DNA from 3 places in the Shinella yambaruensis genome. Region 2 is predicted to be linked to each of the others. Evidence: riboswitches for the same ligand, from Rfam matches in the RefSeq annotation. Region 2 holds a riboswitch; each other region holds the start of a gene.

Region 1 (10,208 bases), 980 kb from region 2:
GGCACATGACGCCGGTCTTCTTCGGCTCGGCGCTCCGCAATTTCGGCGTCCGCGACCTCATCAACGCGCTCGGCGCCTTCGCGCCGCCGCCGCGCGACCAGGTGGCGGACGTGCGCAAGGTGCATGCCTCGGAAGACAAGATGACGGCCTTCGTCTTCAAGATCCAGGCGAACATGGACCCGAACCATCGCGACCGCATCGCCTTCGCGCGCGTCTGCTCCGGCATGCTGGAGCGCGGCATGAAGGTGCGCCTTGCCCGCACGGGCAAGACGATCGGCCTTTCGGCCCCGCAGTTCTTCTTCGCCTCGCAGCGCCAGCTGGCCGATACGGCCTATGCCGGCGACGTGGTGGGCATCCCCAACCACGGCACGCTCCGGATCGGCGACACGCTGACGGAAGGCGAGGCGCTGGTCTTCGAGGGCGTGCCGAACTTCGCGCCGGAAATCCTGCGCCGCGTGCGGCTGGAGGACGCGATGAAGGCCAAGAAGCTGAAGGAAGCGCTCCAGCAGATGGCGGAGGAGGGCGTCGTGCAGCTCTTTTCGCCGGAAGACGGCTCGCCCGCCATCGTCGGCGTCGTCGGTGCGCTGCAGCTCGACGTGTTGAAGGAGCGGCTTTCGGCGGAATACGGCCTGCCCGTCTCCTTCGAAATGTCGCGCTTTTCCGTCTGCCGCTGGATCTCGTCGGACAGCGCGGCGGAGCTGGACAAGTTCGTCACCCAGCGCCGCGGCGATATCGCCCGCGACCTCGACGGCGACCCGGTCTTCCTGGCGCAGGATGCCTTCTCGCTGCGCTACGAGGCGGAACGTTATCCGGCGATCAAGATGGTCGCCATCAAGGAATACCACGTCACCAAGGCCTGAGCGGGCGGGCTCACCCGCCCACGATTTAATCCGCCACCTTTTCCCCGCTCTCGGGGAAAAGGATGCATGGCGCCGGTGGCAAACGCGCCGCGACACCACTTTCGGCGTGACAGGCGCCGCGTCATTTGCGAAAACCCGTTCAAGACAGGGGCGCCCGCCGCAAGGCGGGCTGAGAAGCACCCTTTGAACCTGAACCGGATCATGCCGGCGGAGGGAGTCGAACGGGTGCCGCATCGCCGCCACCCCGAGGCCGCCCCTGCCGGGAAGGAGGCGAGATGGCCGACACAATCGCAAACATTCTCTCGATCGCGGGCTCCGATCCCTCGGGCGGCGCGGGCATCCAGGCGGATCTCAAGACCTTTGCCGCGCGCGGCACCTACGGCATGGCGGCGCTGACGGCCCTGACGGCGCAGAACACGCAGGGCGTTTCCGGCGTGCATCTGGTTCCGCCGGATTTCGTGGCGGCGCAGATCGCCGCGGTCTTCGCCGATATCCGGGTGGATGCGGTGAAGATCGGCATGATCGCCTCGGCGGAGATCGCCGAAGCCGTCGCCACGGCCCTGTCGCCGCATCGCGCGGTTCCCATCGTGCTCGATCCCGTCATGGTCGCCAAGGGCGGGGCCTCGCTCCTGGCGCAGGAGGCCGTGGCCGCGCTGGTGCGCCAGCTGCTGCCGCGCGCAAGCGTGCTCACGCCGAACCTGCCGGAGGCGGCGGCCCTCCTTCGTGAGGCGGAGGCCGTGGACCGGGCCGGCATGGAGGACCAGGCAAGGCGGCTGCTCGACCTCGGGCCGAAGGCGGTGCTGCTGAAGGGCGGGCACCTGCCGGGCAGCGAGAGCCCCGACGTGCTCGCGACGCCCGATCGGCTGCACTGGTTCGAGGGCGTGCGCGTGCTGACGCGCAACACGCATGGCACCGGCTGCTCGCTGTCGAGCGCGATCGCCGCCGAGCTCGGCAAGGGGCAGGCGCTCGTCGATGCCGTGGCGGCGGCCAAGCGCTTCATCGCCGGTGCCGTGCGCCTGTCGGATGCGCTGACCGTCGGCTCGGGCCACGGTCCGCTGCATCATTTCCATCTTTCCGGCAACTGATCGGTCAGCGGTCGGCCAGCGCGAGCCGGAGGCTCATCAGGCCGAGAGCGGCGGCGAAGCTGCGCTGCATCCAGACGATGACCGCCGGCCGGCTCAGCACCTGCCGGCGCAGGCCGGCGGCAAGCGCCCCATAGCCGACGAAGACGAGGAAGGTGAGGGCCATGAAGACGCCGCCGAGGAAAAGCATCTGGCCCGTGGCATCTCCGGAGGCGCTCACCGGGATGAACTGCGGCAGGAAGGCGAGGAAGAACAGCGAGAGCTTCGGGTTGAAGATGTTGGTGAGGATGCCCTTGCGCACGATCCTCAGCGCATTGCCGGCCGGTGCCTGCTCCGGCCCGACATCGAGCGCATTGCTGTCCTTCAGCAGGCTCCAGGCGATGAACAGGAGATAGGCGACGCCGATATAGCGCAGCACCTCGAAGGCGAGCGCGCTGGCATGCAGCACGGCGGCAAGGCCGACCACGCTGGCGAGGATATGCGGAACGATGCCGAGCGTGCAGCCGAAGGCGGCCAGGACGGCGGCGCGGAACCCGCCGCTGATGCCGAGCGCCAGCGTATAGATCACGCCGGTGCCCGGCAGGAGGATGACGACGAGCGAGGTGATGAGGAATTCGGAAGTCATGTCTGGTTCCATGCGGGTTGAAAGGCAGCAGGGAACACCGGAAGGGCGCCGGGGGTCTTGAATGAAATTGCGGGGTGCGGGCCGCTCAGGCGCGCGCGGCGAGAAAGGCGCCGGGCGTATAGCCGTAGCGGCGGGTGAAATTGCGCGTCATGTGGCTCTGGTCGGCGAAGCCGGCTTCGATGGCGGCCTCGGCAAGCGGGGTGCCGGCCGCGATCAGCCGGCGGGCAAGCTCGGTGCGGCGCTGGAGCAGGTAGGCATGCGGCGTCAGGCCGGTGAGCCGGGCGAAATCGCGCACCAGCCGGAAACGGCCGAGCCCGCAATCGCCGGCAAGGTCCTCCAGCGTCACCGCCGAGGCCGGGTCGGTGTCGAGCCGGTCGCGGGCACGGCCGATGGCTGCAGGACCATCCTGCCGCGGCGCCTCTTCGCGCAGCACGGCGGCGAGCAGCAGGAGAAGCTGTTCCTCGCGGCCGAGCGCGTCGGCGCCGGCGTCAAGAAGCAGGGCGAGCAGCCGGGAAACCAGGCCTGCGATACGCCCGTCGTCCAGCACCGGCGCGTAGAATTCCTCGCGCGGGCGCCCTTCGAAAATATCCTCCGCCGCCGCGCGGACGAGCGCCGGCTCCAGATAGAGCATGCGCCAGGCGCGCGGTGCGTCGCCGAGCGGCGCGCCGTCATGCACCTCGCCGGGGTTCACGGTGATCGTGTTGCCGGCCGCCGCCTCCACCAGACCGCGCCCGCTCGCCGATTTCTGCGCGCCGCGCTCGATGAGGCCGATGCCGTAGGTCTCGTGGGTATGGCGCGCGAAGGTATGCCGGCTGTCGGCGAAGACCGCCTCGATGCCTTCCACGCCGGTTCGCACGATCCGGAAGCGCCCTGTCGCCATGGCTCAATCCCTCGCGACGCCGGGAAGCGCCGCCGTCTCGCCGAACCAGTCGAGGGCCGAGCGGCACCAGATCTGGCGCGCCGGTTTCAGCGCCGCACGCTGGTTGATGCTGCCCCAGCGGATGCCCCAGGTCGCGGCGTCCTCGCCGGTGCCTGTCGTGAACAGCGGCGAGCCGCATTCGGGACAGAAATATTGCAGGCGCTTGCGGCCGTTCCCGGCGGTCTTCGTGTAGAGTTTCGGTGGATTGCCGGTGAGGTGCAGGGCGTCCTTCGGAATGCTCGCGGTGACGCGATAGGGCGAGCCGGTCAGCCGCTGGCAATCCGTGCAATGACAGATGGAGACCGCCTCCGGGTCGATCTCGGCCTCGTAGGTCACGAAGCCGCAATGGCATTGGCCGTCGATCCGCATGGTGCATCCTTCCGCCGCGGGACAGGGTGGAAGGATAGGGTTTCGCGACCGCGCGTCAATGCGCCGGCGTGATGAAGGTGCCGTTCTGCAGTCCCCGCATCGCCCGTTGCACCTCGCGCGCGTGTTCATCACGATCGGACCATGCCCCGGCCATTGTTCACGAAATCCGGCGCCCGGAAAACGAACCGTTCACAAAACGCGTGTTCCCCCGGAAACCGCGCCTTTTGCCGCCATCATCATAATGACACGCATGGTTTCGGCCCGTTTACATTCGTTAACGCATTTTTACCCATTTGCGTTGAAAATCCGGGCAGTGCCATGGTTAATGCGTCGGGTCCACCACCGGTTCGTGCCGGTCTTCGAAAGCGAGAATAGCGTCATGTGCCGTTGGGCAGCCTATCGTGGAGAGCCGCTCTTCCTTGAGGAACTGGTGTCCTCGCCCGCCCATTCGCTGATCGAGCAATCCCATTGCGCCACCCGTGCCAAGACGGCGACCAACGGCGACGGTTTCGGCATCGCCTGGTATGGCGAGCGCCCGGAGCCCGGCCGCTACCGCGACATCCTGCCCGCCTGGTCGGATTGCAACCTCAGAAGCATCGCCAGGCAGGTGCGCTCGCCGCTCTTCCTTGCCCATGTGCGCGCCGCGACGGGCGGCGGCACGCGGCGCGACAATTGCCATCCCTTCGTCCACGGCATCTGGTCCTTCATGCACAATGGCCAGATCGCCGATTTCGAGCACCTGCGCCGGCCGCTCGAAACCATGCTGGACAACGATCTCTACACGGCCCGCACCGGCTCGACGGATTCCGAGCTGCTGTTCCTGCTCGCCCTGCAGTTCGGCCTTGCCCGCGATCCGCTCGGCGCCATGGCCGAGACGATCGCCTTCGTCGAGCGGCTCGCCGCCCATCTGGAGCGCCGCGTTCTCGTGCGCTTCACCGCCGCCTTCACGGATGGCGACCAGCTCTATGCGGTGCGCTATGCGACGGACTATGCCGCGCCGACGCTCTATGCCGCGCCGATGGGCGCGACGGGCGGCTACTGCCTGGTCTCCGAGCCGCTGAACGACGATACGGAAGCCTGGGTGGAAATCCCCGACGGCAGCGCCGTCGTGCTCGGCGAAAACGGCGTCGACGTGCGCATCTTCTCTCCTGCCGGCCGGCCTGCGCTGGCGATGGAAAGGCGCCTCGCCCTCGTCAGGTAAGCCGTTCGGCGATCCAGCCGGCAAGGCGGCCGGCGACATCGTCCTTCGAAAGATCCGGCCATTGCTCGACGCCGCCGGCGGTGATCAGCTTCACGCTGTTGCGCGTGCCGCCCATGATGCCCGTTTCCGGCGAGACGTCGTTGGCGACGATGAGGTCGGCACCCTTCTTCTGCAGCTTCACGCGGCCGTTGCTCTCGACATCCTGCGTCTCGGCGGCAAAGCCGACGACGACCTTCGGGCGCTTGGCATGGTGGCCGACGGTCTTCAGGATATCGGGGTTCTCGGCGAGCATCAGCGGCGGCGGACCTTCGCCCGGCTGTTTCTTGATCTTCTCCGTGTTCGGTGTCGCCACGCGCCAGTCGGCGACGGCCGCGACCATGACGGCGATATCCGCCGGCAGCGCGGCGAGCACCGCCTGCAGCATCTCCTCCGCCCGCTCGACCTTCACCACCGTGACGCCCGGCGGATCGCTGAGCGTGACGGGGCCGGAGACCAGCGTCACCTCGGCCCCGAGCCGGGCGAGTGCGGCGGCGATGGCATGGCCCTGCCGGCCCGAGGAGCGGTTGGCGATGTAGCGCACGGGGTCGATCGGCTCATGGGTCGGGCCGGAAGTGACGACGGCCTTGCGGCCGGCCAGCGGCCTTGCCCCGCCGTCGAGCAGGCCTTCCACCGCTGCGACGATCTCGAGCGGTTCGGCCATGCGGCCAAGGCCGGCCTCGCCGCCTTCCGCCATCTCGCCGGCATTGGGGCCGATGAAGGCGAGCCCGTCCCCCCGCAGCGTCGCGACATTGCGCCGTGTCGCCGGATGCGCCCACATCTTCGGGTTCATGGCCGGGGCGAGCAGCACCGGCCGGTCGGTGGCGAGCAGCACGGTGGAGGCGAGATCGTCGGCGAGGCCGTTCGCCATCTTCGCCATCAGGTCGGCCGTGGCGGGGGCGACGACGACGAGGTCGCAATCACGCGCCAGCCGGATATGCCCGACATCCTGCTCGTCCTCGCGGGAAAACAGGTCGGTATAGACATGGCCGGCCGAAAGCGCGCCGACGGCAAGCGGCGTGACGAACTGCTGCGCGCCCGCCGTCATGACCGGGCGAACCTCCGCGCCGCGCTCGCGCAGCCGGCGGATGAGGTCGAGGCTCTTGTAGGCGGCGATGCCGCCGGACATGACGAGGAGGATGCGTTTTCCAGCAAGCGGCATGGCGGGTCCTAGGCAATTCCAGCAAAAGCGCTGAAGCGGTTTTGCGCCCGGAACGGCATGAAAACAAGACGCTGGAGCAATTCCAGCAAAAGTGCGCGGCGGTTTTGCGTTTGGAACAGCGCAAAAACAAAGAGATAGAGCGTTTTCGCGCTTCGAGGACGCGCGGAAAGCGCACGACCCGTCCTCGGCAGGACGGTCGCCCCGTCCTGTCCCGTTGCGGCGGTATTTCCAGGTCCTGGCCCGACGGCGGTTCCCCAAACCGTCCCGTCAGGCCGGCAGGGCACCTAGTGGCAGACCTTCACCTTCTTGATGACGAGTTTGCCGTAATAGTCGTATTTCTTGATCTTCTTCCAGACGCACTTCGGCTTGTGGCCGTAGTAGTGCGTGGCAAGCTCGACGGTGCCTGCCGGCCGGATCGTCGCGGCATCCGGCATCATGCCGGCAAGCGACGGTGCGGCGGACGCGCCGAAAGACAAGGCGGTAATAGCGATGGAAACAAGGATCTTGCGCATGGACGGCTCCCCTCTGGCCCTCTGGAGAATACGGTCTTGCAATGCGAGGCGCCGGTTGTTCCGGCTTTTCTAAAGTAGCACCTTTCCCGTCCTGCGGGAACAGACACGTCGGGCCAAGTCAGGGTGGTTTGCCTCAGGCGCCGTCGTTCGGAATGTTCAGCACATGGCCGCAGGCCTTGCAGTGCACGGCATCGGTCTCATGGCGCGAGAGGCCGCATTGCGGGCAGGGGAAGGTCACCTTGTAGGGCCGCACGATCGCCTGCGCGAGCCGCACGAAGAGCGAGATGCCGATGATCATCGTGACGATGGAGGTGAGTTTTCCCAGCGTGCCGGGCAGGGTGATGTCGCCGAAACCGGTGGTCGTGACGGTCGCGACGGAGAAGTAGAGCGCGTCGACGAAGCCTTCGAAGCCCTCCGCGCCGTAGAAGAAGTTGCTGTAGACGAAGCCGGTGACGAGGAAGAGGAAGACGAGGAAGTTCACGCAGGCCTGGATGACCTCTTCCTTGTCGCCATGCCCGATGCGGTGCAGCAGCAGCGTCACCAGCTTGCTCTGGCTGATCGCCCAGATCCGCAGGACGCGCAGGAAGGCGAAGTTGTGCAGCTGGTTGGGAAAGAGCAGCGTGCCGAGCACGACGACGTCCACCCAGGTCATCGGCCGCATCGTCCAGTAGCGCAGGTTCGGCGCGATCAGCGCCCGTGCGCCCAGTTCGAAGGCGATGACGGCGGCGATGACATAATCGACGATGATATAGGCCGGCCCCTTGCGCAGATACGGGCCCGCGATGAAGAAACCGAGGATTGCGATATCGATGAGGAGCATGGCGGCCTGGAAGCGGATCGCCTCCCGGTCGCGGCCGAAATAGAGCCCGCGCAACTGCCGGCGCACCCGTTCGAGAAAGGGCTGCGGCTCGGTTGCGGTCAGCGGTTCATCGGTCATCGCTGAAAGACTAGCGCCCGCCGGTTGCCGGTCAAGCGCCCTCTCAGAACCGCGCCTTCATCGTCGCGAGGAAGGTGCGGCCGGGGCCTGGCAGGCGATCGGCCATCTCGATGTCGTTGTCGAAGATGTTCAGCACGCTGAGGCCGGCCTCCAGGTGCCCGCTCTGCGATTTCCAGGTCAGCGCGACGTCCGTCGTCCAGTACCTGTCGAGCGCCCTGCCAGCCGGCGCGTTGTTCTCATCGAAAAAGTGCGAGCCGAGCCGCGGGCCGACGAAGCTCTGGGCGAGCGTCGCCGTCCAGCGCGCGGGATGCACATAGGTCAGGCCGACCTGCGCCACATAGTCAGGCACCAGCGGCACGTCGAAGGAAGGATCCCAGCCCGCCGTGGTGTCCTTGCTGGTGTTCCAGGTCAAGGAACCGAAGGCGCCGAGGCCGTCGCCGACCCAGTAGTTGGCGCTGATCTGCAGGCGGTCGATCTTGCCCGTGTCCGTCAGGAAGCTCGCCATGAAGTCTTCCGGCGTCAGCGTCAGGCCGTTGAAGCGCTGGTGCTGGTATTCGACCGCGGTGAAGAAGCGTTCGTTCCACTCGGCGTCCCAACGCACCGCCGTCGTCCGCGTCTGCCCGCCGCGGAAGAGCGGCAGCTCCATCGGGGAAAGCCCGACCGTCGTAACGGGCGAAAGCGTGTAGTTGCTGGCGAACTGCGTATCCTGCCGGTAGTAGGCGCGCAGCCAGTGGCTGTCGCTCGGTGCGAAGGCGATGCCGAGCCGGTAGTCGACCGGTCCCCAGCGCGGGCTGTCGCCGTCGAAGCGCGACTGGAAGGCGCCCGCCTGCACCTGCAGGCTGTCGGAAAGCTCCAGATAGCCGTCGATATAGGCCCGCGTCGTCGAGCTGCCGCCGGTGGCGGCTCCGCGATCCTCGATCTCGCCGGTCGTCAGGTCGGTCGCGATCCTCGAAACCCGGAAGTCGCTCTCCGCCGCCTCCATGCCGTAGCGCAGCGTCACCGGGCCGATGCCCAGCAGGTGACCGGCGCCATAGGTGAAGACGTCCTCCCGAGACGTGTCAGCGATGCGATAGGTGATCGGCGGGATATCGTCGTTCTCATCGGCGTCTTCGATCGAGCGGTATCGGGTCAGGTCGTCCACCCGGCGGTTGACCGCGAAGGCCTGCAGCACGTTGCGCTCGCCGATGACATGGCTCCAGGCGACGCCGAGCTCGGTGGCATCCGTCACGCTGTCGTTGAAGGGTGCAGGATTGGAGGTCTGGCCGGGATAGCCGACCTCCTGCCGGATCCTGTTGCCGAAGAGATAGATGCTGTCCGTCAGGGTCGGCTTGATGCCGATGCGGAAGAGCCCGCCCAGAAGATCGTTCTCGTCGTTTTCGCGCGCGCTCTCCGGCCGGGTGATATCGCCCTGGAGATAGTAGCTGACCGGCACGGGCGTGTAGCTCGTGCCCTGGAGGAGGATGTCGCTCGCCCAGCCGGTGTCGGCGCCGTAGTTCGAGAGGGTTCCGCCCAGCGACGCCTCGAAGAAGTTGCGGGTCTCCAGGCTGTTGCGCTTTTCTTCCGAGGCGATCGACAGCGGCGCGAACAGCCGCGCCTGAAGCTCCGATGCGATGGAGGAACCGCCGGAGGAGGAGCGGTCGAGGCCGGAGAGCGGCGTGTTGACGAAAGGACTGCCGCCGCCCGCCGTCGCCTCGTCGACATAGGTCGTGGAAACGAAGGGATCGTAGGAGCGGTCGGCATAGAATTGGCCCCATTCGGTCAGGCCGATATTGTCGAGCGCCACGCCGAGATAGGAGGAGACCTGCCGGTTGGTGTCGTAGCCGGAATAGTAGCCGCCGCGCGCCTGGCGTCGGCGCAGCGCCTCTCGGGCGTTGAGGATGGCGTCGTCGGCGCGGAATTCATCGATCGCGATGCCGGCGCGGATGAGGGCGATGCTCGGATTGTCCCGGTCGAAACGGTCGGCATTGTCGAGCGCCTGGGCGGTCTCGGCATCGGCGCCGCTCTGGTAGCTGGCGATGGCAAGGCCGATCAGCGCGTCGCCGGCGGTCGGGTTGACGGCGGCGGCCTCCTGAAGGACCGTTTCGCCTTCCGCGGTCCTGCCCATGCGCAGGAGATAGCGGCCCTTGGCGGCAAGCACGGCATAGGAGGTGGGATCGAGCGCCTCGGCGGCGTCGATCGCCGCCTTTGCCGCGGCCATCTGGTCGTTGTCCATCAGGAAGCGGGCGTGGTTGGCGTGCAGCGCGGCGTTTTCCGGGTTGAGGGCGATGGCGCGCCGGTGGGCGGCGTTGGCCTCCACGATGGCGTTGCGGTCGCTCTTCAGGATGCCGATCTCGTTCCACACGGCGTCGTCGCCGGGCGCGGCTTTCACCGCCTGGTCGAGCTCGGCAAGCGCCCCGTCGATGTCGCTCGACACGGTGGAGCGGAACCGCGCGCTGACGAGCAGATGGGCAGGGTCGTCGGGATCGATCGATCTGGCGCGGGCGAGCGCCGCGCGCACCTCGTCGC
Region 2 (10,208 bases):
CGGCGGCGTGCGAGGGGCGGCCGATGCCGGCATCGACGATCAGCGGCACGTCGGGGAAATGCGCCCGGAAGGCGCGCAGCGCCATCGGGTTCACCGGCCCCATGGCCGAGCCGATCGGCGCGCACCAGGGCATCAGCACGCGGCAGCCGGCCTCGATCAGCTTTTCGGCGACGACGAGGTCGTCCGTCGTATAGGGGAAGACCTGGAAGCCTTCGCCCGTCAGGATGCGCGTCGCCTCGACGAGGCCGAAGACGTCGGGCTGCAGGGTGTCGTGATGGCCGATCACCTCCAGCTTGATCCAGTCCGTGCGGAAGACCTCACGCGCCATCTTCGCTGTCAGCACGGCCTCCTGCACGCTGTGGCAGCCGGCGGTGTTGGGCAGGACATGCACGCCGAGCGCATGGATCAGCTCGAAGAAGGCGCCACCCGCCTTGCCGCCGGCGGTTTCCCGCCGCAGCGACACGGTGACGATCTCCGTCTTCGCGCGGCGCACGGCCTCGGCGAGGATCGCGGGGGAGGGATAGCGGGCGGTGCCGAGCAGCAGGCGGGAGCGCACCTCCTTATCGTAGAGCTTCAGCATGTCAGCCTCCCTGCATGGGCGAGAGGATCTCGATGCGATCGCGCGCGCCGAGCGTGAAGCCGGCGCGGTCCTCGCGGTGCACGAGTTCGCCGTTGACCGCCGTCGCCAGCCATTCGCCCTCATAATCGAGGGCGGAGAGGAGGTCGGCGAGCGTCGCCGCCGCGATCTCCTGTTCCTCGCCGTTGATGATGAAGGTCATGACGCCCTCCTTTCGGGTTGTGCCTGCTCCGCGAGGAGCCGCCGCGCGACCTCTGCCGCCATGGCGGGGGCCAACAGGAAGCCGTGGCGATAGAGGCCGTTCACATGGAGCGTGCCGTCGTGCTCGCTGACGCGCGGCAGGTTGTCGGGATAGGCCGGGCGGATGCCGGCACCGGTTTCCGTGAGCCGTGCCTCGCTGAAGGCCGGGTGCAGCGTGTAGGCGGCGTTCAGCAGTTCCATGAGCGAGCGGGCGGTGATGCCGCCGCCGTCGGCGCTCTCGATCATGGTCGCGCCCACCATGAAGCGACCTCGTCCGCGCGGCACGACGTAGATCGGTTGGCGCGGATGCAGCAGGCGGACGGGGCGGGAGAGGTTGATCTCCGGGGTTTCCACATAGAGCATCTCGCCACGCACGCCCCGGAGGTCCGGCAGCTGGCCGATCCGGGCCGCGCCGGTGCAGTCGACCACGCGGTCGTAGCGTGCCGCATCCTGCGTGCCGTCCGCGCCGAAGAGGAAGCGCATGCGCGCCTCCTCCAGTCCGGCGGTGAGGGCCGAGAGCGCCCGTTGCGGATCGAGATGGGCCTCCTGCCGGAAGAACAGGGCCTTGGGGAAGCGGCCGGCGAGATCCGGCTCCAGCTCGGCGATGGCCGCGGCATCCAGCCATTCCCAGCCGCTCGTGCGGCGGGCGAAGCGGTCGAGCTCCCCGGCATCGCGGCCGGCGGCGACGACCAGCGTTCCCCGGCGGCTGACATGGCCGGGCACGGCCGCCTCCCACCAGTCGGCGGCCGAGCGGCCGAGCGTGAGCACGGGCTCCTCCGCGCTCTCCCGCTCGCACCAGGGTGCCAGCATGCCGCCGGCAAAGCCGGAGGCCCCGAGGCCCACCTTTTCGGCGCGCTCGGTGATGGTGACGTCGAAACCGTGGCGATAGAGCTGCCAGGCGACCGTGAGGCCGGCCACGCCGGCCCCCTTGACGAGGACGCGCATCGTCATTCTCCCGCCGGGGCGCCGGCAAGCGGCATATAGAGGTCGCCGCCGTCGCGATATTTCGCCGCCATGGCCTCCAGCCCCTCCTTCTGCGCCTCGGCCCGGATATCGTGCGAGATGCGCATGGAGCAGAATTTCGGGCCGCACATGGAGCAGAAATGCGCCACCTTGTGCGCCTCCTTCGGCAGCGTCTCGTCGTGGAAGGCGCGTGCGGTCTCCGGGTCGAGCGAGAGGTTGAACTGGTCCTCCCAGCGGAACTCGAAGCGGGCGCGCGACAGCGCGTCGTCGCGGATCTTCGCCGCCGGGTGACCCTTGGCGAGATCGGCGGCGTGGGCGGCGATCTTGTAGGTGATGACGCCGACCTTCACGTCGTCGCGGTCGGGCAGGCCGAGATGTTCCTTCGGCGTGACGTAGCAGAGCATGGCCGTGCCGAACCAGCCGATCATCGCGGCGCCGATGCCCGAGGTGATGTGGTCGTAACCGGGGGCGATGTCGGTCGTCAGCGGCCCGAGCGTGTAGAAGGGCGCCTCGCCGCAGGTCCTCAGCTGCTTGTCCATGTTCTCCTTGATCTTGTGCATCGGCACATGGCCGGGGCCTTCGATCATCACCTGGCAATCCTTTGCCCAGGCGATCTGCGTCAGCTCGCCGAGCGTTTCGAGTTCGGCGAACTGCGCGGCGTCGTTGGCGTCGGCGATCGATCCGGGACGCAGCCCGTCGCCCAGCGAAAAGGAGACATCATAGGCGCGGCAGATGTCGCAGATCTCCTCGAAATGCTCGTAGAGGAAGCTTTCCCGGTGGTGATGGAGACACCATTTGGCCATGATCGAGCCGCCGCGCGAGACGATGCCGGTGACGCGGCTTACGGTGAGCGGGATATAGGCGAGCCGCACGCCGGCATGGATGGTGAAATAGTCGACGCCCTGTTCGGCCTGCTCGATCAGCGTGTCGCGGAAGACCTCCCAGGTGAGGTCCTCGGCAATGCCGTTCACCTTTTCCAGCGCCTGGTAGAGCGGCACGGTGCCGATCGGGACCGGCGCATTGCGGATGATCCATTCGCGGATGTTGTGGATGTTGCGGCCGGTGGAAAGGTCCATGACCGTATCGCCGCCCCAGCGGATCGCCCATACCATCTTCTCGACCTCTTCCGCCATGGAGGAGGTGACGGCGGAATTGCCGATATTGGCATTGATCTTCACTAGGAAGTTCCGGCCGATGATCATCGGCTCGGCTTCCGGATGGTTGATGTTGGCCGGGATGATGGCCCGGCCGCTCGCGACTTCCTGGCGAACGAATTCCGGCGTGACGAAGTCGGGGATATGGGCACCGAAGCTCTCGCCGTCGCGGATGAGCGCCTCTTTGGCGGCCTTGCGGCCGAGGTTCTCGCGGATGGCGATGAATTCCATTTCCGGCGTGATGATGCCGGCGCGGGCATAGGCGAGCTGCGTCACCGCCTTGCCGTCCTTCGCCCGGCGCGGCCGGTTGCGCACGGGAAATTCCGGCGTCAGCCGTTCGCCGGTGGCAAAGCCGTTGTCTTCCGGGCGGATGTGGCGGCCTTCATAGTCCTCGGTGTCGCCGCGCGCCGCGACCCAGGCCTCGCGCAGCCGCGGCAGGCCGCTCTCGATCGAGACGACATGGGCGGGGTCGGTATAGGGGCCGGAGGCGTCGTAGACGATGACCGGCGGTTCGCCGGAGGTCGGGTGCAGCGCGATCTCGCGCATCGGCACGCGGATCTCCGGGTGCTGCTCGCCGGCTATGTGGATCTTTCGCGAGGCGGGAAGGGCGCCCGTCGTGACGGTGGGGGTGAGCTTCTGGGCGGCAATGTTCATCGTGAGGCTCCAAGTTTGCGGTTGGAGACCCAGTCCTAGAGCCGGAATGATGGAAGGACGCGTAGGCGGAATCCGGGTTGCGGATTTCGGGTTCTACAGCGCTTGCACCGTCCCTACGCCAGTATGAACTGGATCAGGTTCAACGGGTCACTGCGCTGCGAATGCCAGCAGTATCTCAGCCCCTTGTCGGGACCCCCCTGGTGAATGCCCTAAGCAAAGACGCTCGGGGATGATTTGTCAACATGGTAAAATACGTAAGTAAAATCTTACATTATATTGTGCGAAAACCACTCCTCCGTCATCCTCGGGCTTGACCCGAGGATCCACACGGCACCCGCGATATGGCAACTGTGTTCAAGCGAAGTTGGTTTTGTCGCGCTGCATTGCATTGAGGATCGTGATGAGCTTTCGTGCGACGGCGATGATGCCGGCCTTTGCGGAGCCTGTTCTGGCTGAGACGGCCTGATGAAAGGCGCGCAGGCGCGCTGAGGCCTTGATGGCGCCGAGGGCCGCCATGTAGAGGGCCTTTCGCACGCGTGGCCTGCCGCCCTTGATGCGGCGTCGGCCGGATCTCCTGCCGGAATCGTCATTGAAGGGGGCAAGGCCGGCAAGGCTTGCGGCTGTTTTGGGCGAAAGGCTGCCGAGTTCGGGCATATGGGCCAGCAGGGTCAAGGCTGTCACCTTGCCCACGCCGGGCGCGGAGGTAAGGCGGTGCGCCTGCTGAGCGAGATGTCCATTCTTCATCTGCTCGTCGATCGCAGCCTGGATCGAGGCGATCCTCTCGCCGAGGATGGCGATCATGGCCTCGATGTCGGCGCGGACGGCGGGATCGAAGGCATCGCAAAGATGCCGGCGCTCGGTTGCACGGGCATCGACGAGCTGGTCCCGGCGGCGGGCAAGGGCCGCCAGCCGCTCGCGCACCGGGCAAGGCGGCGCCTCGGCCGTCAGGCCGAACATGGTTCCCATCTCGCAAAGCGAGCGGGCATCGATGCGGTCGGTCTTGGCCAGCCGTCCCCGCGCTTCGGCAAAGCGCCGGGCCGTCTTCGGGTTGACGCGGGCAAAGGCGATGCCGGCCTGCGAAAGACACAGGCGCAGCAGCCGGTCGCAATGACCTGTCGCCTCGAAGACGACCAGGTCGGTGGCCGGGTCGAGACCACGGGCAAAAGCGGACAGCGCGGTCTGCTCGTTGGGGATGCGGCAGAACCTGGCCGTTTTCGGATCGAAGATGTCGATCATGTCCTTGCCGATGTCGCAGCCGATGAAGGTATGGTGTATCGTCATGGCGCCTGCTCCTGTGTGCGGGGTCTGTGGCGACAGCCCCGTGCAACTGTTCAGGTTGATGGGCGAAGCGGGAAGGGACCAAGCCACGCCGCGGCCTGCCGTCACAAACGGCGGCCTGGATCCTCTCGGCCTCCTTCCCGCAACCATCTTACATCAGACCAAACACACAGGATCCTCGGGTCAAGCCCGAGGATGACGCCGGGGGGAACGGAGTGCAGGCTTCTGACAAAAGAAAACGGCGGGGTTTTGCCCCGCCGTTCTCTTTGAAATCCCTTGCGAAAACTACTCGCGTTCGCCGGTGAAATTCAGCAGGAGCTGGAAGATGTTGACGAAGTTCAGGTATAGCGAAAGCGCACCGAACACGGCCATCTTCTGCTGCGATTCCTGGTCGATGTTTTCGGCATACTGTTCCTTGATGTTCTGCGTGTCCCAGGCGGTGAGGCCGACGAAGACGGCGATGCCGATCACGGAGATGGCGAACTGCAGCGCGGTCGAACCGAGGAAGATGTTGACGATCGAGGCGATGATGACGCCGATCAGGCCCATGATCAGGAACGAGCCGAACTTCGACAGGTCACGCTTCGTCACATAGCCGTAGAGGCTCGTCGTGCCGAACATGGTGGCGGCGATGAAGAAGGTGCGGGCGATGCTCGTGCCGGTGAAGACGAGGAACACCGAGGCGAGCGACAGGCCCATGACGGCGCAGAAGGCCCAGAAGGTCATCTGCGCGGCGCTGGCCGACATCGTCTGGATCTTGAACGAGAAGAAGAAGACGAAGGCGAGCGGCGCCAGCATCACCACCCACTTCAGCGGTGAGGAGAAGATCGGCACGTAGAGGGCCGGCGTCGAGCCGACGATGAAGGCGACGAGGCCGGTGATGACGAGGCCTGCGCCCATGTAGTTGTAGACGCGCAGCATGTGCTGGCGCAGGCCCTCGTCGAAGAGGGCGGCCGACTGCGCCTGCGCGCCGTAGCCAAATCGCTGTTGTACGGGGTCCATCGAATGTCTCCTTCGGTTTGGAAGCGGTTGATCAGTAGAGCGTGCGCGAGAGATCGCGCGCGGTTTGCGCCAGGTCGTCGGCCTTGCGGCTTTCCGACACAAGCGCATAGGCGACGTCGCCGATCTGCCAGTAGGCGGCCCGGGCATTGTCGGCGTGGAAGAGCAGGACATGCTGCACGGCGAACGAGCCGGGGCGTACCGCGAACAGCGACAGGCGCTCGTCCTTGCGCGGTTCCAGCACCAGCTCGACGCTCGGGCCGTAGGCGGAGGGGAAGACCTGCGTGTCGATCACGCTCCAGCCCTTCGGCAGGTCCGGCAGCACGATCGCGGTGGCCGAGCGGATCTCGGCCGGATCGAAGGTCTCGGTCTCCGGCTGGGAGGCCATCGTGTCGCGCAGCAGCGTCGTCTTGTGCGCGCGCACCGCCTCCTCCACGAAGGCGGGCGGCGGCGTGGAGGCCACGACCTCGGTGGCGCCGAAGGGGCCGAGCACGGCATGGGCCGTCCAGCCGGCGGCAACGAACAGGGCGATGGCTGCGGCGCGGCGGAAGACGGAGAAGATGCGGCGGCGCGACAGCGAGCGCTCCAGAAGCCGCGCGGCCTCGCGCGTTTCCTGCCGGATCACCGTGCGGTGGTCGGCGAGCGCCAAGCGAAGCTCGTCGCGCACGCGCAGGTCCTTCATGACCTGCGCCGCGACCTCCGGCCGTTCCGAAAGATAGGCCTCCACCTCGATGCGCCGGCCGACGGCGAGCTGCTCGTCGACATAGGCGTTGAGATCGGTTTCGAGAATGGGATCATTGCTTGTCATCGCCAGTGCCTCCGACGAGCCTGAGATGTGTGACGGGAGCGGCCGCGCCGCTCTGTTCGAAGGCGCGCAGCCGCTGGCGGGCGCGGGCGACGCGCGACATCAGCGTGCCGACAGGAATGCCCAGCGTTTCGGCCGCCTCCTGATAGGAAAGCTCCTCGATCGCGACGAGGTGCAGGGCCTCGCGCTGGTCTTCCGGCAGGGCGAAGAAGGCGTTGCGCAGCTGCGTCAGGCGCACCGAATGGTCCTGGTTCGCCGGGACGGACGCCTCCGCCAGTTCCGCCGCTGCATCGTGGCGGCGTTCCTGCGAGCGGCGCTGGCGCAGGCGGTCGACATGCGCATTGTGCAGGATCGACATCAGCCAGTTGCGCACGCTGGCGCCGGTGCGGAAGGTCGATTGCCGCTCATATGCCTTGACCAGCGCATCGTGCACGAGGTCCTCGGCCTCGTCCGGATTGCGCACGAGGGAGAGCGCGTAGCGCCTGAGCGCCGCGAGCTGTCCGATCACGTTGAAGCCGGGTGTCTTTCCGTTCATGCCCCAGTATACGAAAGCCGGGCGACGCCCATTCCATTCCTTCCGGAAAAAATTTCAGAGCCAGTGCAGCACGAGGGCGGCGAGCACGATGTAGCGGCCGAACTTGGCGATGGAAACGACGATCAGGAAGCGCAGGAAGGGTTCGCGCATGATACCGGCCGCCACCGTCAGCGGGTCGCCGATGATCGGCATCCAGCTCAAGAGCAGGCTCCACCAGCCGTATCTGCGATACCACCGCCCGGCCCGATCGAGGTTTCCGTCGCTGACCGGAAACCATCGTGACCCGCGAAACCGCTCGACGCCGCGGCCGAGCAGCCAGTTGACGACCGACCCCAGGACATTGCCGGTGCCGGCGACGAGGATCAGCAGCGCGGAGGAATAGGTTCCGGTGGCCAGCAGGCCGCCGAGCACCGCTTCCGACTGGGCCGGCAGGATGGTGGCGGCGACGAGCGCGGCGAGGAAAAGGCCGCCATAGGCGGCAAGCGTGCTCATCTGGTCAGGGCGACAGCAAGGTTCTGGTGAGGGGATGCTCGGGATCGGCGAGGCCGTCGACGATGTCGAAATGGTGCCGGTTCGGCTCGACGACGGTCGCCGTCGTGGCGCCTAGGCCGGTCCAGATGTTGGCGAGCAGGGCGTTCTGGCGCAGGAACTCCGCCCGCTCCATGGCACCCGCCCAGCAGGTGAGCCGCGTGCCCTCGACAGGACGCAGCAGGGCCGGGCTCTCGGCGATGGCCTCCGCCTCGTCGATGTACAGCCGTTCGTTCATGGCGGTATGCATGAGCGGGCGCAGGTCGTGCAGGCCGGAGAGCGAGAGGACGTGGCGGATGCGGGCGAGCGTTTCGGCGGAAAGCGGCGAGGGCTGCGACACCACTCGGCTGACGAGCTGGCCGCCCGCTGAATGGCCGATCAGGCGGAGCTCGCCGGCGATCAGTCCCGCCGCCGTTTCGATCGCCGCTGCGATCTCCCGCACGATGCTGCCGATGCGGATGGCCGGGCAGAGCGTGTAGGAGGGCATGGCGACGGCGTGGCCATGGGCGAGGGCGCCTGCGGCAAGGTGCGACCAGAAGCTCCGGTCGAGCCGCAGCCAGAAGCCGCCGTGCACGTAGACGACGAGGCCGCGTGGCGCGCCCTCGGGCAGGAAGAGGTCGAGGCGGTTGCGTTCGCCCTCGCCATAGGCAAGGTCGAGTCTTGCCCGGCCTTCGGCGGCAAGCGCCGTGCGCATCTGCTGCGCCGGTTCCACCCAGGCGGCGGGCCAGCGCATGCCGCCCGGAATATTGCCGCCGTTCTCGTAGGCGTCGTCCCAGTCGGTGATCCTGTAGCCGAGCATGCCGTCCTCCGTTTTCAGACGCCGAGATAGCGGTCCTGCAGGTCGCGGGTAAAGGCCTGCGGCGGGCCGGAAAACACGGTGCGGCCCTTTTCCAGCACGCAGCAGCGATCGGTGAGCGGCAGGAGTTCCGAGAGCGTCTTGTCGACGACGAGGATCGACTGCCCCCCGGCCTTCAGCCGCCGGATCGCCGCCCAGATATCCTGCCGGATCACGGGCGCCAGACCCTCGGTCGCCTCGTCGAGGATGAGGAGCTTCGGATTGGTCATCAGGGCGCGGCCGATCGCCAGCATCTGTTGCTCGCCGCCGGACAGCGTATCGGCATATTGGCCCAGCCGCTCGCCGAGCCGGGGAAAGAGATCGACGACCTTCGCCAGCGTCCAGGCGCCGCGCCGGGCGGAGGCGAGGAGGTTCTCCTCAACCGTCAGGTTGGCGAAGCATCGGCGCCCCTCAGGCACCAGGCCGATGCCGAGCCGGGCGATGCGATGCGGCAGGAGGGAAGTCACGGCTTTGCCGCCGAAGGCGATGCGGCCGGCACGGGCGGGCGTCAGGCCGAGGATCGAGCGGATCGTCGTCGTCTTGCCCATGCCGTTGCGGCCCATCAGCGCCACGACCTCCCCCTCGCCCACGGCCAGCGATACGCCGAACAGGGCTTGCGAAGCGCCGTAGAAGGTTTCGATCTCCTCAAGCACGAGCAGGCTCATGCGGGCTCCCCCAGATAGGCCCGGCGCACCTCGGGGTCGTTGCGGATCTCGCTGACGCTGCCTGTCGCGATGATGCGGCCGTAGACCAGCACGGACACGCGGTCGGCAAGCGCGAAGACGGCGTCCATGTCGTGCTCCACCAGCAGGATCGGCGCTTCCCGACGCAACCCGTCGAGAAAGCCGGTCAGCGCCTTGGAGCCTTCCGGCCCCATGCCGGCCATCGGCTCGTCGAGCAGGAAGGCTTTCGGCTCCATCGCAAGCGCAACGGCGATCTCGAGCTGCCGGCGTTCGCCGTGGGACAGCGCCGCGGCGGGTACGTTCGCCCGGTCGGCCAGGCCGACGCGCGACAGCATCCGCATTGCCGGTTCGGTGAGCGAGACGTCGCTCGCAACGGGGCGGAAGAAGCGCAGGCTTGTTCCCTGCCGCGCCTGCACGGCGAGCATGACGTTGCGCAGCGCGGAAAACTCCTGGGCGAGCGAGGAGATCTGGAAGGTGCGGGCAAGGCCCATGCGGGCGCGCCGCGCCGTGTCGAGCATGGTGATGTCGGTGCCGAGGAAGCGGATGCTGCCGGCATCGGGCGCGAGCGCGCCGGAAATCTGGTTGATCAGCGTGCTCTTGCCCGCGCCGTTCGGGCCGATCAGCGCGTGGATCTCCCCGGGCCTGAGATCGAGGCTCGCCCCGTTCGTCGCCTTCAGCGCGCCGAAGGATTTTTCGAGGCCTTTGACGTCGAGGACCGGTTCAACCATGGCGTGGCCTCCCGGCAAGAAGGCCGATCAGCCCACCGCGCGCGAAAAAGACGACGGCGAGCAGGACGAGGCCGAGGAAGAGCTGCCAGCGCTCCGTCAGGCCACCCAGCGCATATTCGAAGAGAACGTACAGCGCCGCGCCGGCCAACGGGCCGAACAGGCGGTTCTTGCCGCCGAGGATGATCAGCACGATCAATTCGCCGGACATGTGCCAGGACAGCATGGAAGG
Region 3 (10,208 bases), 440 kb from region 2:
AGTGCGGGCGAAGATCACGCTACCTGGCGCTCATCGCCGCCAGCCATTCGTCGATCCAGGCCTTGCGGTTGGCCGCGACCTCGTCCGACGGCATCAGGAAGGTCTTTTCCGGCTTCACCAGCGCGTCGAAGGCGGCCGGCAGCGGGTTCTTCGTCTTCGCGGCCGGCATCATCCAGTTGGTCTCCGGGATGATCGACTGGAAGTCCGGGCCGGTCATGAAGGTCAGGAATTGGCGGGCAAGGTCCTTGTCGTCGGCGGTGCGCGTCAGGCCGGCGACCTCGATCTGCACGTAGTGGCCCTCGGAGAAGGCGGCGGCCTTGTAGCGCTCGCTCTGTTCCGCGATGACGTGGTAGGCCGGCGAGGTCGTGTAGGACAGCACCATCGGCGCCTCGCCCTTGGTGAAGAGGCCGTAGGCTTCCGACCAGCCGGGCGTGACGGTCAGCACGCGGTCCTTCAGCTTGCCCCACGCCTCGCCCGCCTTGTCGCCATAGACCGACTTCACCCAGAGCAGGAGGCCGAGACCCGGCGTCGAGGTGCGCGGATCCTCGATGACGATCTTCTGCGAGGGATCGCCCTCGACCAGCTCCTTCAGGCTCGCCGGCGGGTTCTTGAGCGTCTCGCTGTCATAGACGACGGCGAAATGGCCGTAGTCGTAGGGCAGGAACGTATCATCGGAGAAACCGCCGGGCACGGTGAGGTCCGCCGGCGAAAGGCCGTGCACCTCGAAGAGGCCGGTCGCCTTGGCCTCGGTGATCAGGTTGGTGTCGAGGCCGAGCACCAGGTCGGCCTTCGTGCCCTCGCCTTCGAGTTTCAGGCGCGTCAAAAGTTCGACGCCGTCGGCGACGCCGACCCACTCGACGGTGCAGCCGCAGGTCTTCTCGAAGGCTTCCTTGACCTTGGGGCCGGGGCCCCATTCGGCGACGAAGCTCTCATAGGTGTAGACGGTCAGCGTCTTTTCCTGCGCGAGCGCGGGAAAGGCGAGGGAAACGGCGAGTGCCGCGATGGTGGAAAGAGAAGTCTTGCGCATCCGCGCCTCCTTGCTGTTCACAAAACGGGAGTAGGGCGCTGGATGTGCCGTCTAATCCCTCCGCCGGTACGAGCCGGATCAGGTTCTTCGGGTTGGCGAAACCGCCTCTCAGCCGGAGGAAAGAACCCCGGGCACCCCGTTAGAGCAAGGCAAGGCATAATCCTGCGCGAGGCGGCGCGCAAGGGGCAAGCGGAAGGCCGGTGCTGGCGCCAGGCTTGGTTCGATGACACACATCACCCCGCCTTCTGTCGTCATCCTCGGGTTTAACCCGAGGATCCATGCGTCATCCGCGACTGTGGATGGTCGGGTCAGGCCCGACCATGACGGAGGAGAGGTTGGCGGACTTCGCCAATAATCCTAGGGCTCGCGCAAGCGCGACTTGTCCATTCGGCCTCAAAGGCCGAAGGCGTCCTTGAACTGGTACCACCAGGAGCCGATGGTGGAATATTGCGCGCGGAACATGCGCCCGCCCGGGAAGGGGATCCAGGGCAGTTTCTCGAACTGGCTGAAACGCGAGAGGTCGCCGTCGATCGCCTCGCTGAGGATGCGGCCGAAGAGATGCGAGCCGGTGACGCCGTGGCCGCTGTAGCCATGGGCGAAATAGGTGTTCTTGCCGATCTTGCCCATCTGCGGCACGCGCGAGAAGGAGAGGGCGAAATTGCCGCTCCAGGCATAATCGATCTTCAAGCCCTTCAACGAGGGGAAGACCTTTTCGAGGTTCGGGCGAATCTTAGCCCTGACGTCGGCCGGGTCCGTGCCGCCGTAGACGGTGCCGCCGCCGAAGATCATGCGCTTGTCGGCCGACAGGCGGAAATAATCGAGGATGTAGCGCACGTCCTCCACGCACATGTCGCTCGGGATCAGCGCATCGGCGCGCTCGGCGCCGAGCGGCTCGGTGGCGATCATCTGGGTGGAGACCGGCATGACGCGCGAAACCAGCTTCGGCACGACATGGCCGAGATAGGCATTGCCGCAGATGACGGCGACATTTGCCGTGACGCTGCCCTTCGTCGTGTGGATGACGGGCTTTTCCGCCTCGTGCTCGACGCGGGTGACGGGCGACTGCTCGTAGATCACGCCGCCGAGCGTCTCCAGCGCCCTGGCCTCGCCAAGCGTGAGGTTGAGCGGGTGCATGTGGCCGCCGGTCGTATCCAGCATGCCGCCGATATAGGCGTCGGTGTTGACGAGCTTTCGCATCGCCGCCTTGTCGAGCATCTGGTGGTCGTCCATGCCGTAGCTCTTCCACAGCGCCTTCTTGTGCTCGAGGTCCTTCATGTGGGCAGGCGTGTAAGCGGCGTAGATGTTGCCGTCCTTTAGGTCACAATCGATATCATACTGCGAGACCAGGCGGCGGATGATCCTGCCGCCCTCCTGCACGAGGCCGCCGACGAAGGCGCCGGCCTGATCGCCGTAGCGGCGCTTGATCGTGTCGAGACTGGCATTGAGGCCGTTGACGATCTGGCCGCCATTGCGCCCCGAAGCGCCCCAGCCGATGCCCGCCCCCTCGACCATCACCACCTTGTAGCCCTTTTCGGCAAGGTGGATGGCGGTGGAAAGGCCGGAATAGCCGGCGCCGAGCACGGCGACATCGGCCGTGACCGCGCCCTCCAGCACCTTCGGCGTGCGGATGATATTGCGGGAGGCGGCGTAGTAGCTGTCGGGATAGGCGCCGTTGCCGGCATAGGAGGCATTGTTGGCCATCAGACGATTTCCAGATAGGCGCTGAATTCGAAGTCGGTCACCTGTTCGGCGAAACCGGCGATTTCCTGCCGTTTGCAGGCGATCAGCATGGAGCGGAGGTCCGCGTCGAAGATCTCGGAGACGATCGAGCCGTTCTCGAAGGCGGTGACGGCCGAACCCCATTCCGAGGGAATGCGCGGCAGCTGCGATTGATAGGCGCGACCCGAAACTGGCGCCGGCGGCTCCCAGGTGTTGCGGATGCCGACGAGGGCGGCGCCGAGAATGCCGGCCATGACGAGGTAGGGGTTGGCGTCCGCGCCGGCGACGCGGTGCTCGATGCGCCGCGCCTTGTTGCTGCCGCCGGGAATGCGGATGGCGGCGGTGCGGTTCTCGTAGCCCCAGGAGACGGAGGTCGGCGCGTGCGTGTCGGGGCGCAGGCGGCGGTAGGAGTTGAAGTGCGGCGCGAAGAGCAGCGTCGATTCCGCCATGCCGCGCGTCAGGCCCGCGACGGCGTGTTTCATGATGTCGGAGCCTTCGGGCGTGCCGTTGTCGAAGACGTTGTTGCCGTCTTCGTCGATCAGGCTGAAATGCATGTGCATGCCGCTGCCCGAGCGCATGCCGTAGGGTTTTGCCATGAAGGTGGCGGCAAAGCCGTGCTTGCGCGCGACGCCCTTGATGATGCGCTTGAAGAACAGCGCGTCGTCGGCGGCCTTCAACGGGTCGTCGGAATGCATCAGGTTGATTTCGAACTGGCCGATGCCGTTTTCCGCGACGGCCGAATCCGCCGGCACGTTCTGCCGCTCGCATTCCGCATAGACATCGGAGAAGAACTGGCCGAAATCGTCGAGCTCGTCGATCGAGAGGATGGCGTCGGAATCGAGCCGCTTGCCGGTATAGGGCGAGATCGGCGGCTCGGCATGGTCGGGCTCGGCGTCGATCAGGTAGAATTCCATTTCCGAGGCGACGACGGGGCGCAGGCCCAGTTCGTGGTACTGCCGGACGATGTTGGCGAGCGCCTGGCGCGGATCGGCGAGGAAGGGGGTGCCGTCCTCCTTGAACAGCCAGAGCGGCACGACGGCCGACGGCTTCAGCGTCCAGTTGACGGGCAGCGCGCCGCGGCCGGTCGGGCTGCAGATGCCGTCCATGTCGCCCGAGGCGAAGACATGGCTGGAGCCGACGATATCCTCGCCCCACACGTCCACGCCCACGATGGACAGCGGCATGCGGATGCCGCCCTTCAGCACCTTTTCCGCCTGCCCGACGGGCACGCGCTTGCCGCGCAGGATGCCGTTCAGGTCGCAGACCACGGCCTGGATGCTCTCCACGCCGTCGGCATTGATCAGCCAATTGGCATCGTCGTTCGGAGTCATGGTTCCCTTCCGTATCACATAATTATTTTTGTGATCACATTTTCAAAATATGCACACTTTCTTGTCGGGGGTCAAGCTGCTAGAACCTGTCACAAAGCATAGGATAGCATCTGGCAGCCTTTCGTGGAGGGATGGATTGGGCAACTTGGCGCTTGAGCCGCTGGACCGGCCGGAAGGCATGACGACGCATGAATATGCGCATCGGCGCCTGCGCCAGGCCATCATGGTCGGCTCGATCCGGCCGGGGGAATCGCTGACGATCCGCGGCATCGCCGAGGCGATGGAGAGTAGCCCGACGCCGGTGCGCGAGGCGCTGCGCCGCCTTTCCTCCGAAGGCGCGCTGCGCGTGCTCGACAACAGGCGCATCATGGTGCCGCGCATGACGGCGGACCGGTTCAGCGAGCTCGTCTCGCTGCGCTCGGTGCTGGAGCAGCACGCCGCCCGCCGGGCGGTGCCGCACATCACGGAGCGCCGGATCGACCGGCTGGAAGAGATCGACAGGGCGCAGGACGAGGCGATCGCCCGCAAGGACAATGCCAACGCGCTGCTGCTGAACCAGGAATTCCATCGTGCGCTCTACACCGCCAATCCCGAGCAGGTTATCCTGCCGATGGTGGAGAGCATCTGGCTCCAGCTCGGCCCCTTCCTCGGCATCGCCATGGAGCATGTCGCCCAGCTCTATTTCGTCGATCGCCACCAGGAGGCCATCGCCGCGCTGCGCAAGCGCGACGAGGACGCCGTCGCGGCGGCGATCAAGGCCGATATTTCCGAAGGCATCGGCGGTTTCGAGCGGGCGGCGATCGAGAACCTGCTGCGGCTCGCCGGGCAGTAGCCTAGTTCACGCTCACCGTGTCGCCGCAAGACACCTTGCCCGGCGCGACGACCTTTGCCAGCACGCCGAAGCCGCCGCCGCCGTGTTTAGCAATCGCATGCAGCACATCCTTGTCGAAGGGGATGCCCGGCTGTCCAAGGGCGGTGAAGGCGCAGCGCGGGCAGGGCTCGGTGATCTCGACGACCGTCTCGCCGATGCCGAGCCTTCGGCCGACGAGACGCTGCTCGACGAAATCGGCATCGCCGTCATCGGTGCCGATCAGGATGTTCGGCCGAAAGCGCCTGGTATCGATGACGGCGTCCGGCAGCAGCGCTTGCAGGCGTGCCAGCGAAGACGTGGTCAGGATGTGCAGGTGCCCGCGATCGTAGCGCGGCGCGGCATCCGCCGCGCCGAAACACAGGAACCGGACGGGAAATCCGAGATGATCCGAGGCAACCCTGTCGGCCGACGGCGAGGGAACGCCATGCCATGTCATGGCGTCGAGGCTTATCTCCGGCCTGTCGGCTTCCAGCCGGGAGCGAAGCGCCGGGACAGGTCTCCAGCGCTTTTCCTTTTCCGGCGCCGCGACGGCTGCGCCGTCCGCTTCGAAAAGACCCCATTGCCGGTCTCCGACAACGCCGGTGTCGTCGATATCGACGGTTTCGAGCCGCTCGCCGGTCAGAGAGCTGACCGGATAACGCCAGAGTTCGCTTGCCACGCCAAGCCGCATCCCGCTTCCTTTCGAAGGTCTCGTCCTGTCCTGACGCTATCGCTCCATGCTGCTCGTGTCGACCTCTCCCTGCCCATGCTTCCGCGATGCAGCCAAGCGGCTTGCATCACGCATTCGGCCCATGCAATGGATCAGGGCATGTGACTATGGATGTGGGGCAGGCAGATGAAGACGGATGTCATTGTTCTCGGCGCGGGGGTGGTCGGCATCTCGACCGCGATCCATCTCGTCCGGCGCGGCAAATCGGTCGTGCTCGTCGACCGGCGCGGGGCGGCGGAAGAAACCTCCTACGGCAATGCCGGCCTCATCCAGCGCGAGGGCGTCTTTCCCTATGGCTTCCCACACGATTTCGGCGCGCTCTTCCGCTATGCGCTGAACAACACGATCGACGCCCACTATCACCCTTCGGCGATCCCCGGCATCATTCCGTTCCTTGCCCGCTACTGGTGGCATTCCGGCTTCCGCCAGCACCAGAGCATCGCCCATCTCTATGCGCCGCTCATCGAGAACTCGATTTCCGAACATGCGGACCTCATCGCCGCCTCCGGCGCGGAGGAGCTTATCCGCAAGGACGGCTGGATGAAGGTTTTCCGCACGGAGAAGGAGAGGGACAAGGCCTATGCGGATGCGGAGAAATTGTCCGCCAATTTCGGCGTCAACCATCAGAAGCTGACGACGCGGGAGGTGGCGGAGGCCGAACCCTCCATCCGCGCCGAGCTCACCGGGGGCCTGCGCTGGACCGACCCGTGGTCGATCCTCGATCCGCAGAGCCTGTTGAGACGTTACCTCGCCTATTTCGAGTCGCTCGGCGGCCAGCTGAAATCGGGCGATGCGGCGACCATCGAACATGTTCTCGAAGGCGAGGGATGGCGCATCGCCACCCCTGAAGGCCCGCTCGAGGGCAAGGAAGTCGTGGTCGCGCTCGGCCCCTGGGCCGATACGGTGACGCGCAAGCTCGGCTACCGGTTCCCGCTTGCCGTCAAGCGCGGCTATCACATGCATTACGGCACGGAAGAAGGCGCGAGGCTCAACAACTGGGTGCTTGATGCCGAGCGCGGCTATTTCCTCGCGCCCATGCTGCGCGGCATCCGCCTGACGACGGGAGCCGAATTCGCGAAGCGCGACACGCGCAAGACCCCCGTCCAGCTGCGCCGGGCGGAGAAGGTGGCGCGCGAATTCTTCCCGCTCGCCGAACGGCGTGACGAGGAGCCCTGGATGGGCGCCCGCCCCTGCACGCCGGACATGATGCCGATCATCGGCAAGGCCCCGCGCCATGCCGGCCTCTGGTTCGCCTTCGGCCACGCCCATCACGGCATGACGCTGGGCCCGATCACCGGCCGCGTGCTGGCGGAAAAGATGCTGGGCGAGCGGACGGTGATCAATATCGGGCCGTATCGGCCGGAGCGGTTCATCGCGTGAAAGCGATTGCGTGGTATCAAAGCGTCGTTGGAGCGAGGAGTGTCGCCCAGCCTGATCCCATCGGTCGCCATCACCCACCGCGCTCACCCCACCCTCCGTCATCCTCGGGTCAAGCCCGAGGATGACAGAGGAGAGGGGTCGGGCCTTGTTGGCCGGCTTTGATTGGCGATCCTTAGTTCCGAGCGACTTCTTAACGCCTAATTCGCGTCGACAGAATGATCGACGACAGCGTGCGCTCCACGCCGTCGATCGCGCCGATGCGGTCGATCAGGTGGTCGAGTTCGGCGATCGATGCCGCCTCGACCACGGCGATCAGGTCGAAACTGCCGCTGACCGAATGCAGCGTGCGCACGGCCGAGATGGCGTGCAGTTCCGTCGTGATGCGCGCCAAGGTCTTCGGCGCGATGGTGATCAGCACATGCGCCTTCACCATGCCGCTCTCATAGGCGTCCGAAAGCTTGACGCCATAGCCGGCGATCACGCCGTCCCGCTCCAGCCGGTCGATCTTCGCCTGCACGGTCGTGCGCGACAGGCCCAGTTTGCGGGCGATCGTCGCGGTCTGCTCGCGGGCGTTCTCGCTGAGGATGGCAAGCAGCTCGCGATCCTTGGCGCCTAGCGTCGAAATGCTCATTTCTACCGTCATTCTGCCGATATCGATAATGTATTATGCCAGATGTGGCGCTTTAAATCGACAGCCTTCACCCTCAAAATATCAACATCAATTCATGCCGGAGGGAAATCACATGAAGGACATCGTCGTCATCGGCGCAGGCAAGATCGGCTCGACCATCGCCCGCATGCTGGCTCACAGCGGGGATTACCGCGTCACCGTCGCCGACCGTTCGGACGAGCAGCTTGCTGCCATCGAGCGCCATGCTGCCGTTTCGACCGCCGTCGTCGACATTGCCGACGGTGCCGCGCTCCGCGCCCTTCTCGCCGGCAAGTTCGCCGTTCTCTCCGCCGCGCCCTACCACCTGACCGTTGCCATCGCGGAAGCCGCCGCCGATGCGGGCCTGCACTATCTCGATCTTACGGAAGACGTCGAATCCACCCGCCAGGTCAAGCGCATCGCGGAAAACGCGAAGACGGCCTTCATCCCGCAGTGCGGCCTTGCACCGGGCTTCATCTCGATCGTCGCCAACGACCTTGCCAGCCGCTTCGATTCGCTCGAAAGCGTGCGCATGCGCGTCGGCGCCCTGCCGCAGTACCCGTCCAATGCGCTCAACTACAACCTCACCTGGAGCACGGACGGCGTCATCAACGAATACATCGAGCCCTGCGAAGCCATCGTCGAAAGCGCGCTGATCGAGGTTCCGGCTCTCGAAGAGCGCGAGGAATTCTCGCTCGACGGCGTGACCTACGAGGCCTTCAACACCTCGGGCGGCCTCGGCACGCTCTGCGATACGCTGAAGGGCAAGGTGCGCACGCTGAACTACAAGACGATCCGCTATCCCGGCCATGCCGCCATCATGAAGGCGCTCTTGAACGACCTCGGCCTGCGCCACCGCCGCGAAGTCCTGAAGGACATCTTCGAAAACGCCCTGCCGACCACCACGCAGGACGTCGTCATCATCTTCGTGACCGTCTCGGGCCGCAAGGGCGGCCGCCTGATCCAGGAAACCTACGCCAACAAGGTCTACAGCGCCCCGGTCGCCGGCAGCCTGCATTCCGCCATCCAGATCACGACGGCCGGCTCTATCTGCGCCGTGCTCGACATGCTCGCCGACGGTTCGCTGCGCGCCGAGGGTTTCGTTCGCCAGGAGGAAATCGCCCTCGACACCTTCCTTGCAAACCGTTTCGGCCACTACTACGCCCAGGAGAACCACGGCGCCCGCGCCGCCTGATCTTCCAGACCCTTCAAACGCCTCGGTGCAATGCCGGGGCGTTTTCGCATCTGTGGCCCAGCCGCGGGGAAGAAGAGAACGCCGGAAAGGCGCGGACCATAAAAATGGGGCCTCTTGCGAGGCCCCTTTTCTTTTGCGGGTTACCGGGCGTGGCTCAGGAAAGCCGTGCGCAGGCGTCCGCGATGCGCTTCAGCGCTTCCGATAGTTCCGCTTCCGACGTGGCGTAGGAGATGCGGAAATAGGGGGAGAGGCCGAAGGCCGAGCCGGGCACGACGGCGACGTGGGCGTCTTCCAGGAGATAGTCCGTGAAGTCGCTGTCGGCCTCGATACGCTTGCCCTTCGGCGTGACCTTGCCGATCACGCCCGCGCAGCCGGCGAAGGTGTAGAAGGCGCCTTCCGGGGTGCGGCAGGTGAGGCCGGGGATGGCGTTCAGCGCCGAGACGACGAGGTCGCGGCGGTGCTTGAAGCTTGCCTGCCGCTCCTTCAGGAAATCCTGCGGGCCGTTCAGCGCCTCGACCGAGGCGGCTTGGCTGACCGAGGACGGGCAGGAGGTCGCCTGGCTCTGGATCACGGCCATCGCCTTGATCAGCGCCTTCGGGCCGCCGGCATAGCCGATGCGCCAGCCGGTCATGGCATAGGCCTTGGAGACGCCGTTGATCGTCAGGGCGCGGCTCTTCAGGCGCGGTTCGATGGCGACGGGGGTGACGAACCTGAATCCATCGTAGACGATGTGTTCGTACATGTCGTCGACCATCAGCCAGACATGCGGATGCCTCAGCAGCACGTCGAGGAGCGGACGGTAGTCGGCCTCGCCATAGGCGGCGCCGGACGGGTTGGACGGCGAGTTGAACAGCACCCAGCGGGTCTTCGGCGTGATCGCCTTTTCCAGCTGCTCGGCCTTCAGGCGGAAACCGGCCTCGCCGTCGCAGGGGATCAGCACCGGCACGCCGCCGCAGATCTCCACGATGTCGGAATAGGAGGTCCAGTAGGGCGTCGGGATGATCACCTCGTCGCCCGGATCGATCGTCGCCATGAAGGCGTTGAAGAGGATCTGCTTGGCGCCCGTCGCGACGGTGATCTCGTCGATTGCATAGTCGACGTTGTTCTCGCGGCGGAATTTTTCGGAGATCGCCTTCTTCAGCTCCGGCGTGCCGTCGAGCGCGGTGTATTTCGTCTCGCCGCGGTCGATGGCGGCCTTGGCGGCGGCCTTGACATTGTCCGGCGTGTCGAAGTCCGGCTCGCCGGCGCCGAGGATGATGACCGGCAGGCCGTCCTTCTTCATGGCAGCGGCGCGGGCGCCGATCTGCAGGATTTTCGAGACGCCGAT

What was found. Region 2 has a riboswitch for thiamine pyrophosphate ahead of thiC (phosphomethylpyrimidine synthase ThiC). Riboswitches for the same ligand answer to the same signal wherever they lie in the genome.
Region 1: it holds a riboswitch for thiamine pyrophosphate, as region 2 does, so the genes downstream of both, thiD (bifunctional hydroxymethylpyrimidine kinase/phosphomethylpyrimidine kinase) here and thiC (phosphomethylpyrimidine synthase ThiC) in region 2, are expected to answer to the same signal.
Region 3: it holds a riboswitch for thiamine pyrophosphate, as region 2 does, so the genes downstream of both, thiB (thiamine ABC transporter substrate binding subunit) here and thiC (phosphomethylpyrimidine synthase ThiC) in region 2, are expected to answer to the same signal.

Annotation. Positions count from the first base shown of each region.
Region 1 covers NZ_CP150638.1:4,588,994-4,599,201, forward strand. The annotation lists gene WMC41_RS22345 (peptide chain release factor 3) at 1-860, shown strand, start outside; TPP riboswitch at 997-1,093, shown strand; gene thiD (bifunctional hydroxymethylpyrimidine kinase/phosphomethylpyrimidine kinase) at 1,136-1,945, shown strand; gene WMC41_RS22355 (LysE family translocator) at 1,950-2,567, opposite strand; gene WMC41_RS22360 (AraC family transcriptional regulator) at 2,653-3,447, opposite strand; gene WMC41_RS22365 (GFA family protein) at 3,451-3,855, opposite strand; gene WMC41_RS22370 (class II glutamine amidotransferase) at 4,235-5,056, shown strand; gene coaBC (bifunctional phosphopantothenoylcysteine decarboxylase/phosphopantothenate--cysteine ligase CoaBC) at 5,049-6,254, opposite strand; gene WMC41_RS22380 (hypothetical protein) at 6,539-6,766, opposite strand; gene WMC41_RS22385 (potassium channel family protein) at 6,900-7,703, opposite strand; gene WMC41_RS22390 (FecR domain-containing protein) at 7,747-10,208, opposite strand, start outside.
Region 2 covers NZ_CP150638.1:3,612,376-3,622,583, reverse strand. The annotation lists gene WMC41_RS17725 (thiazole synthase) at 1-580, opposite strand, end outside; gene thiS (sulfur carrier protein ThiS) at 582-779, opposite strand; gene thiO (glycine oxidase ThiO) at 776-1,762, opposite strand; gene thiC (phosphomethylpyrimidine synthase ThiC) at 1,765-3,588, opposite strand; TPP riboswitch at 3,681-3,797, opposite strand; gene WMC41_RS17705 (IS110 family transposase) at 3,943-4,869, opposite strand; gene WMC41_RS17700 (Bax inhibitor-1/YccA family protein) at 5,152-5,868, opposite strand; gene WMC41_RS17695 (anti-sigma factor family protein) at 5,900-6,673, opposite strand; gene WMC41_RS17690 (sigma-70 family RNA polymerase sigma factor) at 6,660-7,205, opposite strand; gene WMC41_RS17685 (YqaA family protein) at 7,260-7,697, opposite strand; gene WMC41_RS17680 (alpha/beta hydrolase) at 7,702-8,532, opposite strand; gene WMC41_RS17675 (ABC transporter ATP-binding protein) at 8,547-9,233, opposite strand; gene WMC41_RS17670 (hypothetical protein) at 9,230-9,361, opposite strand; partial or broken gene WMC41_RS17665 (ATP-binding cassette domain-containing protein) at 9,509-9,907, opposite strand; gene WMC41_RS17660 (branched-chain amino acid ABC transporter permease) at 9,972-10,208, opposite strand, start outside.
Region 3 covers NZ_CP150638.1:4,054,137-4,064,344, reverse strand. The annotation lists gene thiP (thiamine/thiamine pyrophosphate ABC transporter permease) at 1-18, opposite strand, end outside; gene thiB (thiamine ABC transporter substrate binding subunit) at 20-1,027, opposite strand; TPP riboswitch at 1,066-1,176, opposite strand; gene WMC41_RS19830 (NAD(P)/FAD-dependent oxidoreductase) at 1,421-2,728, opposite strand; gene WMC41_RS19825 (glutamine synthetase family protein) at 2,728-4,077, opposite strand; gene WMC41_RS19820 (GntR family transcriptional regulator) at 4,256-4,909, shown strand; gene WMC41_RS19815 (MOSC domain-containing protein) at 4,911-5,618, opposite strand; gene WMC41_RS19810 (NAD(P)/FAD-dependent oxidoreductase) at 5,784-7,037, shown strand; gene WMC41_RS19805 (Lrp/AsnC family transcriptional regulator) at 7,228-7,668, opposite strand; gene WMC41_RS19800 (saccharopine dehydrogenase NADP-binding domain-containing protein) at 7,781-8,881, shown strand; gene WMC41_RS19795 (pyridoxal phosphate-dependent aminotransferase) at 9,036-10,208, opposite strand, start outside.